One region of the Thermoanaerobacterium aotearoense genome, then DNA from elsewhere that is predicted to be linked to it. Evidence: predicted binding sites of a transcription regulator. Region 1 holds the regulator's gene; the other holds the start of a gene.

Region 1 (7,743 bases):
GACAATGCCATTAGCATCAATGTCAAATGTAACCTCTATCTGAGGCACTCCTCTTGGAGCAGGTGGAATTCCAGTCAGGGTAAATCTTCCAAGTGTCTTATTGTCACGAGCCATTGGTCTTTCACCTTGCAGAACGTGTATCTCAACAGATGTCTGCCCATCTGCAGCAGTGGAGAATATTTGGCTCTTCTTTGTAGGAATAGTAGTATTCCTTTCTATTAATTTTGTAAACACACCGCCAAGTGTTTCAATGCCAAGAGAAAGCGGTGTGACATCCAATAGTAAGACGTCTTTAACTTCGCCTCCTAATACACCACCTTGAATTGCGGCTCCAATTGCAACACATTCATCTGGGTTTATGCCTTTGTGCGGTTCTTTGCCCATTATCCTTTTTACTGTCTCTTGAACGAATGGTATTCTCGTCGAACCGCCGACTAATATCACTTTATCAATATCTGCAGGACTAAGTTTTGCATCGCTTAATGCACGATTTACTGGTTCTACAGTAGATTGCACTAAATCATTGATAAGCTCCTCAAATTTTGCTCTTGTAAGATTTACATCTATGTGCTTAGGACCTGTAGCATCAGCAGTTATAAAAGGCAAGTTTATGTTAGCTGTCATAGCAGAAGAAAGTTCTATCTTCGCCTTTTCTGCTGCATCTTTAAGCCTCTGCATTGCCATCTTGTCGTTTCTCAGATCAATTCCATACTCTTTTTTGAAGTTGTCTGCCAACCAATCCATAATCCTCTGGTCAAAATCATCACCACCTAAGTGGTTATTACCACTTGTAGCCAATACTTCAAATACTCCATCGCCTATCTCAAGTATAGATACATCGAATGTACCACCGCCTAAATCGTACACCATTATCTTCTGATTGCCTTGCTTATCAAGCCCATAGGCCAATGAAGCCGCAGTAGGCTCGTTTATAATCCTCTTTACATCAAGTCCTGCTATCCTACCTGCATCTTTGGTTGCCTGTCTTTGACTGTCATTGAAATACGCAGGAACTGTTATTACAGCCTCTGTAACTTTCTCTCCTAAGTACGCTTCAGCATCAGCTTTTAACTTCTGCAGTATCATTGCTGAAATCTCTTGCGGTGTATAACTTTTTCCATCAATAGTTACTTTGTAGTCAGAACCCATATGTCTTTTTATAGACATAACTGTCCTTTCAGGGTTTGTAATAGCCTGTCTTTTTGCGACTTGGCCTACTAATCTTTCACCTTCTTTTGTAAACGCCACAACAGATGGAGTTGTCCTGGCCCCCTCTGAGTTTGGTATGACTACCGGCTGTCCTCCTTCCATAACAGCTACGCACGAAAAAGTTGTGCCAAGATCAATTCCTATAATTTTTCCCATAATCTACTCCTCCTATTCCTATACTTTATTTTGCTACTTTGACCATACTCGGTCTTATTACTTTATTATTAAACATATATCCCTTTTGAAAAACTTCAATTATCTCATTTTCCTTCTTATCTTCTACCTCTTCCTGCATAACAGCATGATGCTTATATGGATCAAATATTTGGCCTAAAGCCTCTATCTCTTTAACCCCTATCTTTTCTAAAATACCTTTAAATTGCCTGTATATTAAATTGACACCTTCTTTAAAGGAAGCTATTTCCTCATTATCACCGTGAGATGCTTCAAGAGCTCTCTCAAAATTATCTATAACTGGCAATATATCTAAGATTACCTGTTCTTTACCATATTCAATCAGATCTGCTTTTTCCTTTTCTGTCCTTCTCCTGTAATTCTCAAATTCTGCTTTCAATCTCTGGGCCATTTCTAAGTATTCATTTGCTTCATCTTCTTTTTGCTTAAGCTTATTTTTCAATTCTTCAATTTCTCCTTCGTAATTTTTTTCTTCACCCTGATCAGAATTTTCTGTACCTATGCTGCCTTCACTGTCATCTTGAGGTCGGTCAGCATCAGATACATTGTCTTTTAAATCTTCGTCTAAATTGTTTTTGCTTTCCATTGTATCTTTTTCTCTATCCAATTGATTCACCTCTTATTTTCTTGGTATATATATGACAAAACTTTTGACAATTCATTCGACATCGTGTTTATTTCATTTATAAGCCTCTTGTAATTCATCCTTGTAGGCCCAATAATGCCAAAAGTCCCAACAACCTCACCATTTATCTTATACGTAGATTTGATTATGCTTAAATCCCACATCTCTTCAAACTTGCTTTCACTTCCAATAGTAACATCGATGGAATCGTCTAAAGGCTCTAATACTGAATTCATAATGTCTTTATTGTCAATCAGATCAAAAAACATTTTAGCTTTTAAGAGATCCTTGTACTCAGGAAAGTTGAGAATATTTGAAATGCCTTCCGAATACAAGTCTGTTTCATCCATCTGCTTTAAACCATTTATAATCGTATCTGTAATCTTGTCTATGATTCCGATAGCACTGCCAGACTCTTTTTTTATCTCATCTCTCAACGTCTGGTCCATTTCTCTTTTTCTTTTTCCTATCATTTTATTGTTGATCAGGTTGTTTAAAAACTCAAACAAATTATTATCAATATTATCCTTTAAGCTTATTAAATAGTTTTTCATGATGCCTGATTCTGTCATTACAAGAAGTATCAATTTATTTGCATCAACAGGCAATATTTGTATTCTCTTAATCGTGTTTTCATCAATTCGAGGCATCTTAACCACTATAGTGTGGTTAGTAATGGTAGATAATAACCTGGCATATTTCTTCACTATATCGTCTATCTCAGCAAAAACCTCATCAATTGCCTCTACTTCATCGTCACGACTTTCATTCAAATAGTGCTCTAATATATTATTAACATAAAACCTGTATCCTTTATCAGATGGTATTCTACCTGCAGATGTATGAGGCTGTTCAAGATACCCCATCTCCTCAAGGTCAGCCATTTCATTTCTAATTGTAGCCGAGCTTACACCAAGATTATATCGCTTTGCAATTGTCCGAGATCCAATTGGTTCTGCCGTCAAAATATAGTCATTAATCACAGCTTCTAAAATCTTCTTTTTCCTATCATCTAACGGCATATTCACCACCCCAAATTCTATTATTAGCACTCTTAGCTTGAGAGTGCTAATCACGATTTAAAAATACCACTATTGTGGATATTTGTCAATACTTTAAAATAAAAAATCCTCAAACACATTATTGGACACATCTACGCCTTTTGGCGTCAATTTAAGATTTTCACCTTCTTTTCTTAAAAGCCCCAACTCTATATTTTTATAAATGGCATTTTTAAATACAAAGAACATGCTTTCGCCAAATCTCTCTTTAAAGTCTTTGTCATTTACTCCATCCATCATTCTAAGACCTAAAAACATAAACTCAGACATTTGATCCTCTAAAGACAATTCATCAACATCGTCAACAGCATGTCCATCATTATTAATCATGCCTATGTACTTTTTAACATCTTTTATATTGCCAAATCGCTTATTTCCTACAAACGAATATGCACCTGGTCCAAAGCCTAAATAGTGCAAATCCATCCAATACAGCTTGTTATGTCGACATTCATACCCAGGCAATGCGTAATTTGATATTTCATAATGACTGTATCCACTATCCTCTAAAAGCTCTGCACCATAGTGAAACATCATCAATTCGTATTCATCATCAGCAAGCTTAACTTCATTTCTTTCATACATATCGTAAAGCGGCGTTCCTTTTTCTAATATAAGTCCATAACAAGAAATGTGTGATGGCTTTAATGCGATTACGTTTGTCAATGTTTCTTTAAAATTCTCAAAAGTCTGATTTGGCAGTGCATACATTATATCTATGTTTATGTTGTCAAAATATTTAGATGCTATACTATAATTTTCAATAAAATCACTCACTGTATGTATTCTACCGATAGCTTTTAATAAATCATTTTGCCAGGACTGCAAACCTATGCTTATTCTATTTACACCTGCTTTTTTATATAACTTAAGCTTTTCTTCATCTATTAAGCCAGGATTCAATTCGATCGTGATCTCTGCATCTTTGCTTAAACTGTAGTTTTCGTAGATTTCACCCAATATTTCTTCAATGTATATAGGAGGCAAGACATTTGGCGTACCTCCTCCTATATACACAGAAGTGTATATATCTTTAAGCTCCTCTTTTCTCGTTTTAATTTCCTTTATTATTGCCTTTTTAAACGAAAAAAAGCTATCTTCCATATTTGCATAGGAATTAAAATCGCAATAATAGCATTTTCTCTTGCAAAACGGAATATGAACATATATACCAGATCTAATCATTGTCATCATCAAGCTTTAAGATTGACATGAAGGCCTCTTGTGGAATTTCCACTTTCCCTATTTGTCTCATTCTCTTTTTGCCTTCTTTTTGCTTTTCTAATAATTTTTTCTTTCGCGTAACATCTCCGCCATAGCACTTTGCCAAAACATTTTTCCTCAATGCTTTGACAGTCTCCCTTGCTATTATCTTTGAACCTATAGCAGCTTGGATAGGAATTTCGAAAAGATGGCGAGGTATATTTTCTTTTAACCTTTCTGTCATCTTTCTGGCTCTTTCATAAGCCTTATCTTTATGGACTATCATAGACAAAGCGTCCACTATCTCGCCATTTATAAGTATATCCAATTTCACAAGATCTGATGTCTTGTAGCCTTTTAACTCATAATCTAATGAAGCATATCCTTTTGTTCGCGATTTTAAAGCGTCAAAAAAGTCATATATTATTTCATTCAATGGAATATCATATTTAATAAGCACTCTGGTAGGCTCAAGGTAATCCATTCCTTGATAAACGCCTCTTCTGTCTTGACAAAGCTCCATGATAGGCCCCACGTACTCTGTAGGAGACATTATTGTGGCAGTTATTATAGGTTCTTCTATATGATCGATCAACGTCGGCTCCGGCAAATTTGTCGGATTATCAAGTTCGATTACTTCTCCGTTTGTCTTGTAGACTTTATAGATAACGCCCGGTGCCGTAGTCACCAGATTCAGATTATATTCTCTCTCAAGCCTCTCCTGTATTATGTCCATATGTAAAAGGCCTAAAAAGCCACATCTAAAGCCAAACCCAAGAGCTGCAGATGTATCCGGCTCAAACGTCAATGATGCATCGTTTAATTGCAGTTTCATAAGAGCATCTTTTAGATTTTCATAATCTTCACCTTCCGCTGGATATATGCCGCAGAAAACCATGGGAGTCACTTTTTTATACCCTGGCAAAGGTTCAGATGCTGGAAATTCTGCATTTGTTATGGTATCTCCCACACGAGTATCGCTGACATTTTTTATGCTGGCAGCAACATATCCAACATCACCGGCTGTGAGAAAATCTACTGGACTTAGATTAGGCCTAAATATGCCTACTTCCGTCACTTCAAATTCTTTCCCGGTCGACATCATCTTTATCTTATCGCCTTGCTTTAATGTACCGTCAAAAACCCTTATGAAACTAATAGCACCTTTATAGTTATCGTAAAACGAATCAAATATCAATGCTTTAAGCGGTTTTTCTTGGTCTCCTGATGGTGGCGGTATTCTCTTTACTATTGCTTCCAAAACATCTTCAATGCCTATGCCTTCTTTAGCAGATATGAGCAAAGAATCTTCAGCATCGATGCCTATAACGTCCTCGATCTCCTTTTTTACAAAATCAGGATCCGCAGATGGAAGATCTATCTTGTTTATGACAGGCACAATCTCAAGATCGTGCTCTAATGCCAGATACAAGTTTGCCAGCGTTTGAGCTTCTATTCCTTGCGTTGCATCAACAACCAGCAAAGCACCTTCACATGCCGCAATACTCCTCGAAACTTCATACGTAAAGTCAACATGTCCAGGAGTATCTATAAGATTCAATTCATACTCTTCTCCATCGTTTGCTTTGTATATGAGGCGAACTGGCTGAAGCTTTATGGTTATGCCTCTTTCCCTCTCCAAGTCCATGCTGTCTAAAACTTGCTCTTCCATTTCCCTTTCCGTCAATACTCCAGTCTTCTCAATCAATCTATCTGCCAGAGTAGATTTACCATGGTCTATATGGGCTATAATGCAAAAATTCCTCTTGTTTTCCTTTCTAACTTTAGACATTTCAAACCTCCTTCACATATATTAATATTATAGCATAAAAAATCACTTGTACAGAGATTTGAAAAGACCATTAACGCCTTTTAATGGCACATGGTTATGCTGTCCCAAAAAAGTTATGTTGAGAAAATCTTTGCTTATAGCCACCTTAAATATGCTTTGACTTGCAATGCCTGTTGTTAAATCATTAAACGTGTAATCTACTTGAAATATGCATAACGTGATAAAAATTATGTAAATCGATATGAATAAGTATAACATTCTCAATTTTCTAAGCCTTTCTTTTTTCTCTTTTACCCTGCTCAAACTTTCATTTCCTCCTAAGTTCATCGTACAAAAGCTCCAATTCATTTATCATTTTTTCTCTTGAAAAATTGCTTAAAATATATTCTTTGCCTTTTTTTGAAAATTTATTTCTCAAATCTTCATTTAACGCAAGAATTTCAATGGCATTGGCCAAATCATTAGGGGCTTCAGATTTTACGATGATTCCATTTTCATCATTTCTAACTATTTCAGGTATCCCTCCAACGTCTGTAGCAATGACAGGTACACCTAACGCCATAGCCTCAGCAACCGATATGCCAAAGCCTTCGCTGTGAGACGGCAATACAAAGATATCTATACTGCTTAAAAAATTGAATATATCTTCTATAAACCCCAAAAATTCCACATTATCAAGTTTTAAATCCCGCACCATATCTTTAAGATGTTCCTTATAAGGCCCATCTCCTGCTATAAAGACAAATGCTTTAACTTTTCCTCTAAGTATGTTCAATGCTTCAATTAAATCTTGAACACCTTTTGACGGTATAAGCCTCGCAACACAACCAATTATAAGAGTATCTGAAGCTATGCCGTATTTTTCTCTCAATTTCAAAGGCTCTTTAATGATTTGTGGCACATCAATGCAGTTGTACACTACACGCACTTTATCAGGCGGCATGTTTTCTTCGTCTGCAACAGCTTTTTTAAGGGCGTAAGACACTGCAATTACTGCATCTGTCTTTTTATTTAAGCGTTTATTGATAGTCAGATAAAAATACTTTTTTACCTTGTTCATGTTATTGTAATTAGGAAAATTGTGCACTGTCACAACGATCTTTAAATTATATCCAAGTGAAGCCAGCCTTCCAACTAAGGACGCTTTTGCACCATGAAAATGGATGATATGTGGTTTGAAATCATCTATAATGGCTCTAATCTCCTTTAACGCAGCAAAATCCTTTTTAAAATTTATTCCATCACAAATATTAACACTGTAAACAGATACACCATCTTTTATCAAGTCGTCCATTGTTTTTTTATCAAAAGAGCAGCCAACGGCTAATTGATACTTGTCTTTATCAAGTCCATTAAGAAGCGATAACAGATGCTTCTTCATACCGCCTTCTGCTTCCCTTACAACATGCAAAACCCTTGTTTTTTCCAATCCATTTCACTCCTTTATAATTTTATTTTCATCAATGATAATGTCAATAAGCATCGGCGCAGCATAAACCATCGTCGTAGCCGCCGCAACAACACCTGAATCGTTAAAAGCTAAAGCAAAAATACTTCCTATTATGGTGGATAAAAAGCTTATGTATACAAATTTTCGCTCATTAAGAATCCTCTTTAAAGCGCCAACTGGTTTATAAAAAAGTATGAAAAGCACAAAC
Region 2 (7,743 bases), 540 kb from region 1:
TTACAGCCCAACCGTTGATGATAGGCAGTTCGTATTTTATCGTTCCTCCAATTGATTCTATCTTTTTTTTAAGCGCATCATATGGCAAATTGGAATACACAATAGCGCTAACACATTCACTCCTATATATAGAAGCTTTTCTCAATAACCTTGAATCTATTTTGCTTTTGGGATAAAGGCTTTGAATGACACTCGATAAAATCAGCGCAGAAATTATATCCATAAATTAAATCCCCCTTTCTTATATCAGAATATGTTTAAGGTAAATTTTTGTTAGTTTTTAAATTGGAAGTGTCACAAATATTGGCGGTGTCATATTATGTATTAGGTCAAAAAGACCTGACATAAATCTTGCGAAAGGGGGATATTTATATGCCCACAGAGAAAGGTGCATCATGGATAGGCGGTGGATGGTTCTGGATTATAATTATAATACTTCTTATCTTCTTGTTTGTACCTGGCTTCATAGTCGAAGAGCCTAAAGCTTGATTAAATTTAAAATTTTAAAAGGAGGATTATTATGGCAGGAACAAGTTCAGTATTTGGCGAAAGCAATTTGCTGTTCTTCTTCTTAATTCTCGTTGTCCTTATGGGCGGCGGATGGTTTGGCGGAGCATGGTCAATGGAAACATTGCTGTTCTTCTTCGTACTTTTAGTCATAATCATGGACGGTGGAATGGGATTATTCTTAAATCAAGTCAAATAAAGCAAATGGTCCTATCTTGCGGTAGGACCATTTATATTACATAAAAGACGAAATCAATATCAATAATCAGAAATGAGAATATAATGAATTAAAGTAAATTAAAATGGAGCTGATCTTATGAATATATCTGGAAATACGCTTCTATTCTTTTTTGTCATATTGACTGTCGTAATGGATGTGAGGTTTGAATTCGAAGATTTGCTGTTTTTCTTTCTTCTGTTAGTCGTCTTACAGCAAGACAAACCGCGGAAAAAAGCAAGGCGCTTTTTGTGGTCACTGGCCACCATGAATTTCAGTAACAATATTTAACACATCACGTATAATGTATTAGGTCCTTGAGGCCAAAAAATAAAGGAGGTTTTTAGTATGCCTGAAGGGAAAGGAGCAGCATGGGGCGGCGGATGGATCTGGATCATAATCATAATACTAATAATTTTCCTCTTTGTACCTGGAATATTTGTGGTCGATAAATAATGTGAAGGGGGTTTTCATATGCCTGAGGGAAAAGGAGCAGCATGGGGCGGTGGATGGATTTGGATCATAATAGTGATCCTTATAATCTTCTTGTTTGTCCCAGGTATTTTTGTGGTGGATAAGAAATAAAAGCATGGGGCAGGTGATAATAAACCTGCCCTATACATATATTATTTAAGAAGTATTTATAGAAGTGGGGGATTTGCTGTGGATAGAGAAAAATTACTAAAGGTATTGATAATTGAACTTTTCATAATATTTTTTATAAGGTTTCAAATTTTTGATGGCTTAAGTCTTGAAGGTGAAAGGCGGCTTTTAAAGAAAAAAGAAGACGAAGAGATTGTGGATCATGGTAAAGATGATAAAACAGAAGGCAAAAAGGACGATGAGAAGAAAAACGATTTGGATATATTTGAGATAATAGAGAAAAGCAAAAACTTTATGGGAAGCGTTAAACCATATCTACACAGGAAGGAACAGTACTACATAGATATCTTCACAAAAATTGCCGAAATACTTGAATGCCACAGACAGTTGATGGAATTTAATCAAGAAGCTGAAGTGCAAGAAGACGACTTCGATCAGATTGGAATGCTAAAAGCAGTAAAACCGTATATGAAAGAAGATAAACAGATAATCATAGATAAATTTATAAAACTTCACGAAGGAATACAAAACCTAAACGAGAAAATGAAAAAATACGAAGTTGAAGGAGATAAAAATAACATCATAGATAAAATCTTGGACATTTTTGAAGCGATAAAACCTGTTATTCCGGATGATAAAAAGGACATGGCAGAGAAAATCATAAAGAATATAAAGCTTGTAGAAGCTTTAAACAAGGCTGAAAGCATTATGAATTCAAAAAATAGCGAATCAAGGCACGAGAAGGTGGAAGAAAGCGATAAAGGCGATGTGAAGAATGATTTATTTGACAGATCTAAAGAAGATAAAAATATAGAAGAAGTTAAAGTTGCAGAAAACGCCGCAAGTGATGAAATGGTGGAAGATGTAAAAAGCAATGATTCAGAAAAGGAAACAAAAGAGGATGATGTGCCGAAAAGTCTTGGACTTACAGAGCAGCAGTCGGAAGTCGTAAACGGTCTTAAATCAATGCTTACAAAGGAACAGCAGCAATTTATGTACAACATGATAAATTATCTAAAACAACAAAGTTCAAATGGCAATGTAAATAATGTTGCAGGCAGCTAAAGCCTGCATTTTTTGCGTAAATTCAATATTAATCGTATAATTAGAAGATAAATGGGAAAAATCTATAATAATCGTCTAAAACGGCAAAAATTAGAGAAATTTGGAGTTTGCCATGAACTTGTAATTAAACTAATATAAAAAGTGTGATGATTAGCACTCGTCATGAATGAGTGCTAACAAATTTCGAGGAGGGATATTATGAGATTAAAACCACTTGGTGACAGAGTTGTAGTAAAGGTTACTGAAGCCGAAGAGGTAACAAAAGGCGGCATTGTATTGCCTGGCACTGCGAAAGAAAAACCTCAACAAGGTGAAGTACTTGCTGTCGGCTCTGGTGAATACATAGATGGAAAAAGAGTCGAGCTGGAAGTAAAAGTCGGAGACAAAGTAATATTCTCAAAATACGCTGGCACAGAAGTAAAACTTGATGGAGAAGAATATCTTCTCTTGAGGCAGAGCGATATATTAGCTGTAGTAGAATAAGGAGGTAGAAGAAATGGCAAAGAAAATTTTGTACGGTGAAGATGCAAGAAAGGCTTTGGAAAGAGGCGTAAATGCTGTTGCCAACACAGTGAAAGTCACATTAGGACCAAGAGGCCGTAATGTTGTTTTAGATAAAAAATACGGTTCACCAACGATTACAAACGATGGTGTCACAATTGCAAGAGAGATTGAATTAGAAGATCCTTTTGAAAATCAAGGCGCGCAGCTTTTAAAGGAAGTTGCAACAAAGACAAATGACGTTGCTGGTGATGGTACAACAACGGCTACTGTATTGGCACAAGCTATGGTATTGGAAGGTTTAAGAAACTTAGCTGCTGGTGCAAATCCAATGCTTTTAAGGCGTGGTATGGCAAAAGCTGTCGATGCTGCTGTTGAAGGATTAAAGAACATATCAAAACCGGTAGAGGGAAAAGATTCTATTGCACATGTTGCATCAATTTCAGCGGCTGACGAGGAAATCGGCAACTTAATAGCTGAAGCAATGGATAAGGTCGGCAAAGACGGCGTAATAACAGTAGAAGAATCAAAGTCAATGAATACGACTATTGAAATAGTTGAAGGAATGCAGTTTGACAGAGGCTATATTTCACAGTATATGGTAACTGATACAGATAAGATGGAAGCAGTTTTGGACGATCCTTTAATACTCATCACAGACAAGAAGTTGTCAAATATCCAAGACTTGTTGCCATTGCTTGAGCAAGTAGTACAACAAGGCAGGAAGCTTTTGATAATTGCAGATGATGTTGAAGGTGAAGCACTTGCAACATTAGTAGTTAATAAATTAAGAGGCACATTTACATGCGTTGCAGTAAAAGCTCCAGGATTTGGCGACAGAAGAAAAGAAATGCTGCAAGACATAGCTATCTTGACAGGTGGCCAAGTAATATCTGAAGAAGTAGGTCTTGATCTCAAAGAAGCTAAAATAGACATGCTTGGTCGCGCAAGACAAGTAAAAGTGACAAAAGAAAACACTACAATAGTTGATGGTGCAGGAAATGCTGCAGACATAAAGAACAGAATAAATCAGATAAAAGTTCAGATCGAAGAGACTACATCAGATTATGACAGAGAAAAACTGCAAGAAAGATTGGCTAAACTTTCTGGCGGTGTTGCAGTAATTCAAGCTGGTGCTGCTACAGAGACAGAGCTTAAAGAAAAGAAACACAGAATAGAAGATGCTCTTTCAGCTACGAGAGCTGCTGTAGAAGAAGGTATAGTTCCTGGCGGTGGCACAGCACTGTTAGATGTCATACCAGAAGTACAAAAAGTAGTTGATTCATTAGAAGGCGACTTCAGGACAGGTGCTCAGATCGTGCTGAGAGCATTAGAAGAACCAGTAAGGCAGATAGCAAGAAATGCTGGTGTTGATGGCTCAGTAATCATTGAGAAGATAAAAGAATCAAAAGACCCTGCTTTTGGTTATGATGCATACAAAGAAGAATTTGTAGACATGTTAAAAGCAGGTATAGTTGACCCAACGAAGGTTACAAGGTCAGCACTTCAAAATGCTGCATCTGTTGCGTCAATGATATTGACAACAGAAGCAGTTGTGGCAGACATACCAGAAAAGAATCCACCAGCTCCAGCAGCAGGGGCAGGCATGGACATGATGTAATGAAAATAACCGGGTATCCCCGGTTATTTTTTTGTACTGTTGACATGGACATCTAAATTTGTTATATTGTTTAGTAATTTAATAATAAAATCTTATCCGCATATAATCTGGTGAATAGGCACTGGAGTATCTACAAAGAGCCGTAACTCTTTACTATGGGGAGTTATTGTTGTACTCTTTTTTGCCTGAACGAAATTCTCTGTTCGGGCATTTTTATTATAAACTCAGGCATAATAAATTTTAGAGGAAGGGGATAAAAATGGCTGATAAATTTGTTAAAGAAGGACTGACGTTTGACGATGTACTGCTTATACCGGCAAAATCTGATGTGCTGCCAAAGGAGGTTGACACTAAAACACGCCTTACAAATAGTATAATGTTAAATATACCGTTGATTAGCGCAGGGATGGATACTGTGACAGAATCTTCTCTTGCCATTGCAATAGCAAGAGAAGGAGGGATTGGCATAATACACAAAAATATGCCTATAGAAAGACAGGCTTTAGAGGTAGATAGAGTTAAAAGGTCGGAACACGGTGTTATAACAAATCCTTTTTATTTGTCACCAGAACACAAGATACAAGACGCTGTAGAGCTTATGGAAAGATATAGGATATCTGGAGTGCCTATAACGGTTGATAACAAACTTGTGGGGATAATCACCAACAGAGACATAAGATTTGAAAGCAATTTAGACAGGCCGATTAAAGAAGTCATGACAAAAGAGAATTTAGTCACTGCACCTGTTGGGACTACTATAGATGAGGCTCGGGAAATACTTAAAAAGCATAAGATAGAGAAGTTGCCTCTTGTGGATGATGACAACAATTTAAAAGGATTGATTACCATTAAGGATATTGAAAAGGCTGTAGAATATCCTAATTCTGCAAAAGATTCGAGAGGAAGATTGCTTGTTGGTGCTGCTGTAGGTGTTTCTGCGGATGTCATGGAAAGAGTTCAAGCTCTGGTAGATGCCAATGTAGATGTTGTGGTTGTTGACACGGCTCATGGACATTCTGTCGGTGTCTTAAATACGGTGGAAAAGATAAAGAATAGATTTCCTGATCTTCAGATCATTGCTGGAAATGTGGCGACTGCAGAGGCTACAAGAGATCTGATAGAAAGAGGTGCTGATTGCGTTAAGGTAGGCATTGGGCCTGGTTCAATTTGCACAACGAGAGTCGTAGCAGGAATCGGAGTTCCTCAGATTACAGCAATTTATGATTGTGCGGAGGAAGCCGATAAATATGGTATACCTGTAATCGCAGATGGCGGCATAAAGTACAGTGGAGACATCGTCAAAGCGATTGCTGCTGGTGCATCTACAGTGATGATTGGAAGTCTTTTTGCAGGGACCGAGGAAAGCCCTGGTGAAGTAGAAATATACCAAGGAAGAAGCTATAAAGTATACAGAGGAATGGGCTCAATATCAGCAATGAAGAGCGGAAGCTCTGATCGGTATTTCCAGGAAGGCATGAAAAAACTTGTTCCTGAAGGTGTAGAAGGTAGAGTGCCTTACAAGGGACCTTTGAAGGATACTGTTTACCAGATGATTGGAGGCTTAAGGGCTGGAATGGGCTACTGCGGTGTCCACAATATTGAGGAGCTCAGGACGAAGACAAAATTTATAAAAATAACGAATGCGGGATTAACTGAAAGCCATCCACATGATATAATTATTACGAAGGAAGCTCCAAATTATAGTATTAAATAAAGGAGGATTTTGATGGGAATTAATAGAGAAGTCATATTGATACTTGATTTTGGCGGCCAATATACGCAGCTTATTGCAAGGAGAATAAGGGAAGCAAATGTGTTTTGCGAAATTGTTCCGTACAATATAAAGCCAGAAGAAATTGATAAAAGACAGCCTAAGGGTTTGGTGCTGTCAGGAGGACCTGCCAGCGTTTACACAGAAAATGCGCCAATGTGTGATGAAGGTATATTTAAGCTAAAATATCCTATACTCGGCATTTGTTACGGTGCACAGCTTATGACGATGATACAAGGCGGCAAGGTTGCGGAAGCACCTGTAAGAGAGTATGGGAAAACTGATGTTGTGATAAACAACAACATTCCTTTGTTTAAAGGGATCGAAAAAGAGACAAGTTGTTGGATGAGCCACACGGATCAAATAGAATTACCTCCTAAAAATTTTAAAGTCGTTGCATCGACAGCGAATTGCCCTATTGCAGCAATCGCCAACGTTGAAGGAAAGCAGTACGCGGTACAATTCCATCCAGAAGTAGTACATACTCCAAGAGGTACTGAGATAATCAGGAATTTCTTGTTTGAAGTATGTGATTGCTCTGCAGATTGGACAATGGATTCACTTATAGAGCAGACTGTAAAAGAGATAAGACAAAAAGTCGGAAATGACAAGGTTGTCTGTGCGCTGAGCGGTGGTGTTGATTCATCTGTTGCCGCAGTTTTGGTAAATAGAGCAATACACGACCAGCTAATATGTATTTTTGTAGATAACGGTCTTCTCAGGAAAAACGAAGCTGAAAAGGTAGTCGACACTTTTAAAAACAATTTTGATATGGAGATAATAAAAGTAGATGCAAAGGACAGATTTTTAGAGAAGCTAAAGGGAGTCAAAGATCCTGAAGAAAAGAGAAAGATAATAGGAAACGAGTTTATAGAGGTATTCAAGGAAGAAGCAAAAAAAATCGGCGATGTGAAATATTTAGTGCAAGGTACCCTTTACCCAGATGTCATTGAAAGCGGAAGCCCTGTCGCTTCAACGATAAAAAGCCATCACAATGTAGGCGGATTGCCTGAAGATGTAGGATTTGAGCTTATTGAACCATTGAGAATGCTTTTTAAAGACGAGGTGAGACAGGTTGGAAGAGAACTGGGTATGCCTGATGAGATTTTAAATAGGCAGCCTTTCCCTGGACCGGGACTGGCAGTCAGGATACTCGGAGAAGTGACAGAAGAAAAATTAAACATATTGAGAGAAGCCGACAGCATCGTGTTAAGAGAGATGAAAAAATACGGCTGGTACAACAATGTATGGCAGTCTTTTGCTGTATTGCCAGATATAAAAAGCGTCGGTATCATGGGTGATGACAGAACGTATGCATACCCGATAATTTTAAGGATTGTAGAAAGCAACGATGGGATGACGGCAGACTGGGTGAAGATGCCATACGACATTCTCGAAGACATATCTACAAGCATTGTAAATGAAGTGTACGGTGTAAACAGAGTCTTGTATGACATC

What was found. Region 1 encodes HrcA, which represses chaperone genes, less so after heat shock. Its sites were predicted from a motif close to ATTAGCACTCANNNNNNNTGAGTGCTAAT; they were not measured.
Region 2: groES (co-chaperone GroES) is a predicted target of HrcA. The motif match lies at 2,542-2,570, and genes of this name have one in related genera.

The regions. Positions count from the first base shown of each region.
Region 1 covers NZ_CP047602.1:1,205,238-1,212,980, reverse strand. The annotation lists gene dnaK (molecular chaperone DnaK) at 1-1,365, opposite strand, end outside; gene grpE (nucleotide exchange factor GrpE) at 1,391-1,990, opposite strand; gene hrcA (heat-inducible transcriptional repressor HrcA) at 2,017-3,051, opposite strand; gene hemW (radical SAM family heme chaperone HemW) at 3,145-4,281, opposite strand; gene lepA (translation elongation factor 4) at 4,268-6,085, opposite strand; gene GSH73_RS05980 (hypothetical protein) at 6,128-6,388, opposite strand; gene GSH73_RS05975 (glycosyltransferase family 4 protein) at 6,393-7,514, opposite strand; gene GSH73_RS05970 (alkaline phosphatase family protein) at 7,521-7,743, opposite strand, start outside.
Region 2 covers NZ_CP047602.1:662,841-670,583, forward strand. The annotation lists gene GSH73_RS03200 (S8 family peptidase) at 1-223, opposite strand, end outside; gene GSH73_RS03205 (hypothetical protein) at 521-706, shown strand; gene GSH73_RS03210 (hypothetical protein) at 824-1,015, shown strand; gene GSH73_RS03215 (hypothetical protein) at 1,388-2,392, shown strand; gene groES (co-chaperone GroES) at 2,591-2,875, shown strand; gene groL (chaperonin GroEL) at 2,889-4,514, shown strand; purine riboswitch at 4,593-4,690, shown strand; gene guaB (IMP dehydrogenase) at 4,774-6,228, shown strand; gene guaA (glutamine-hydrolyzing GMP synthase) at 6,241-7,743, shown strand, end outside.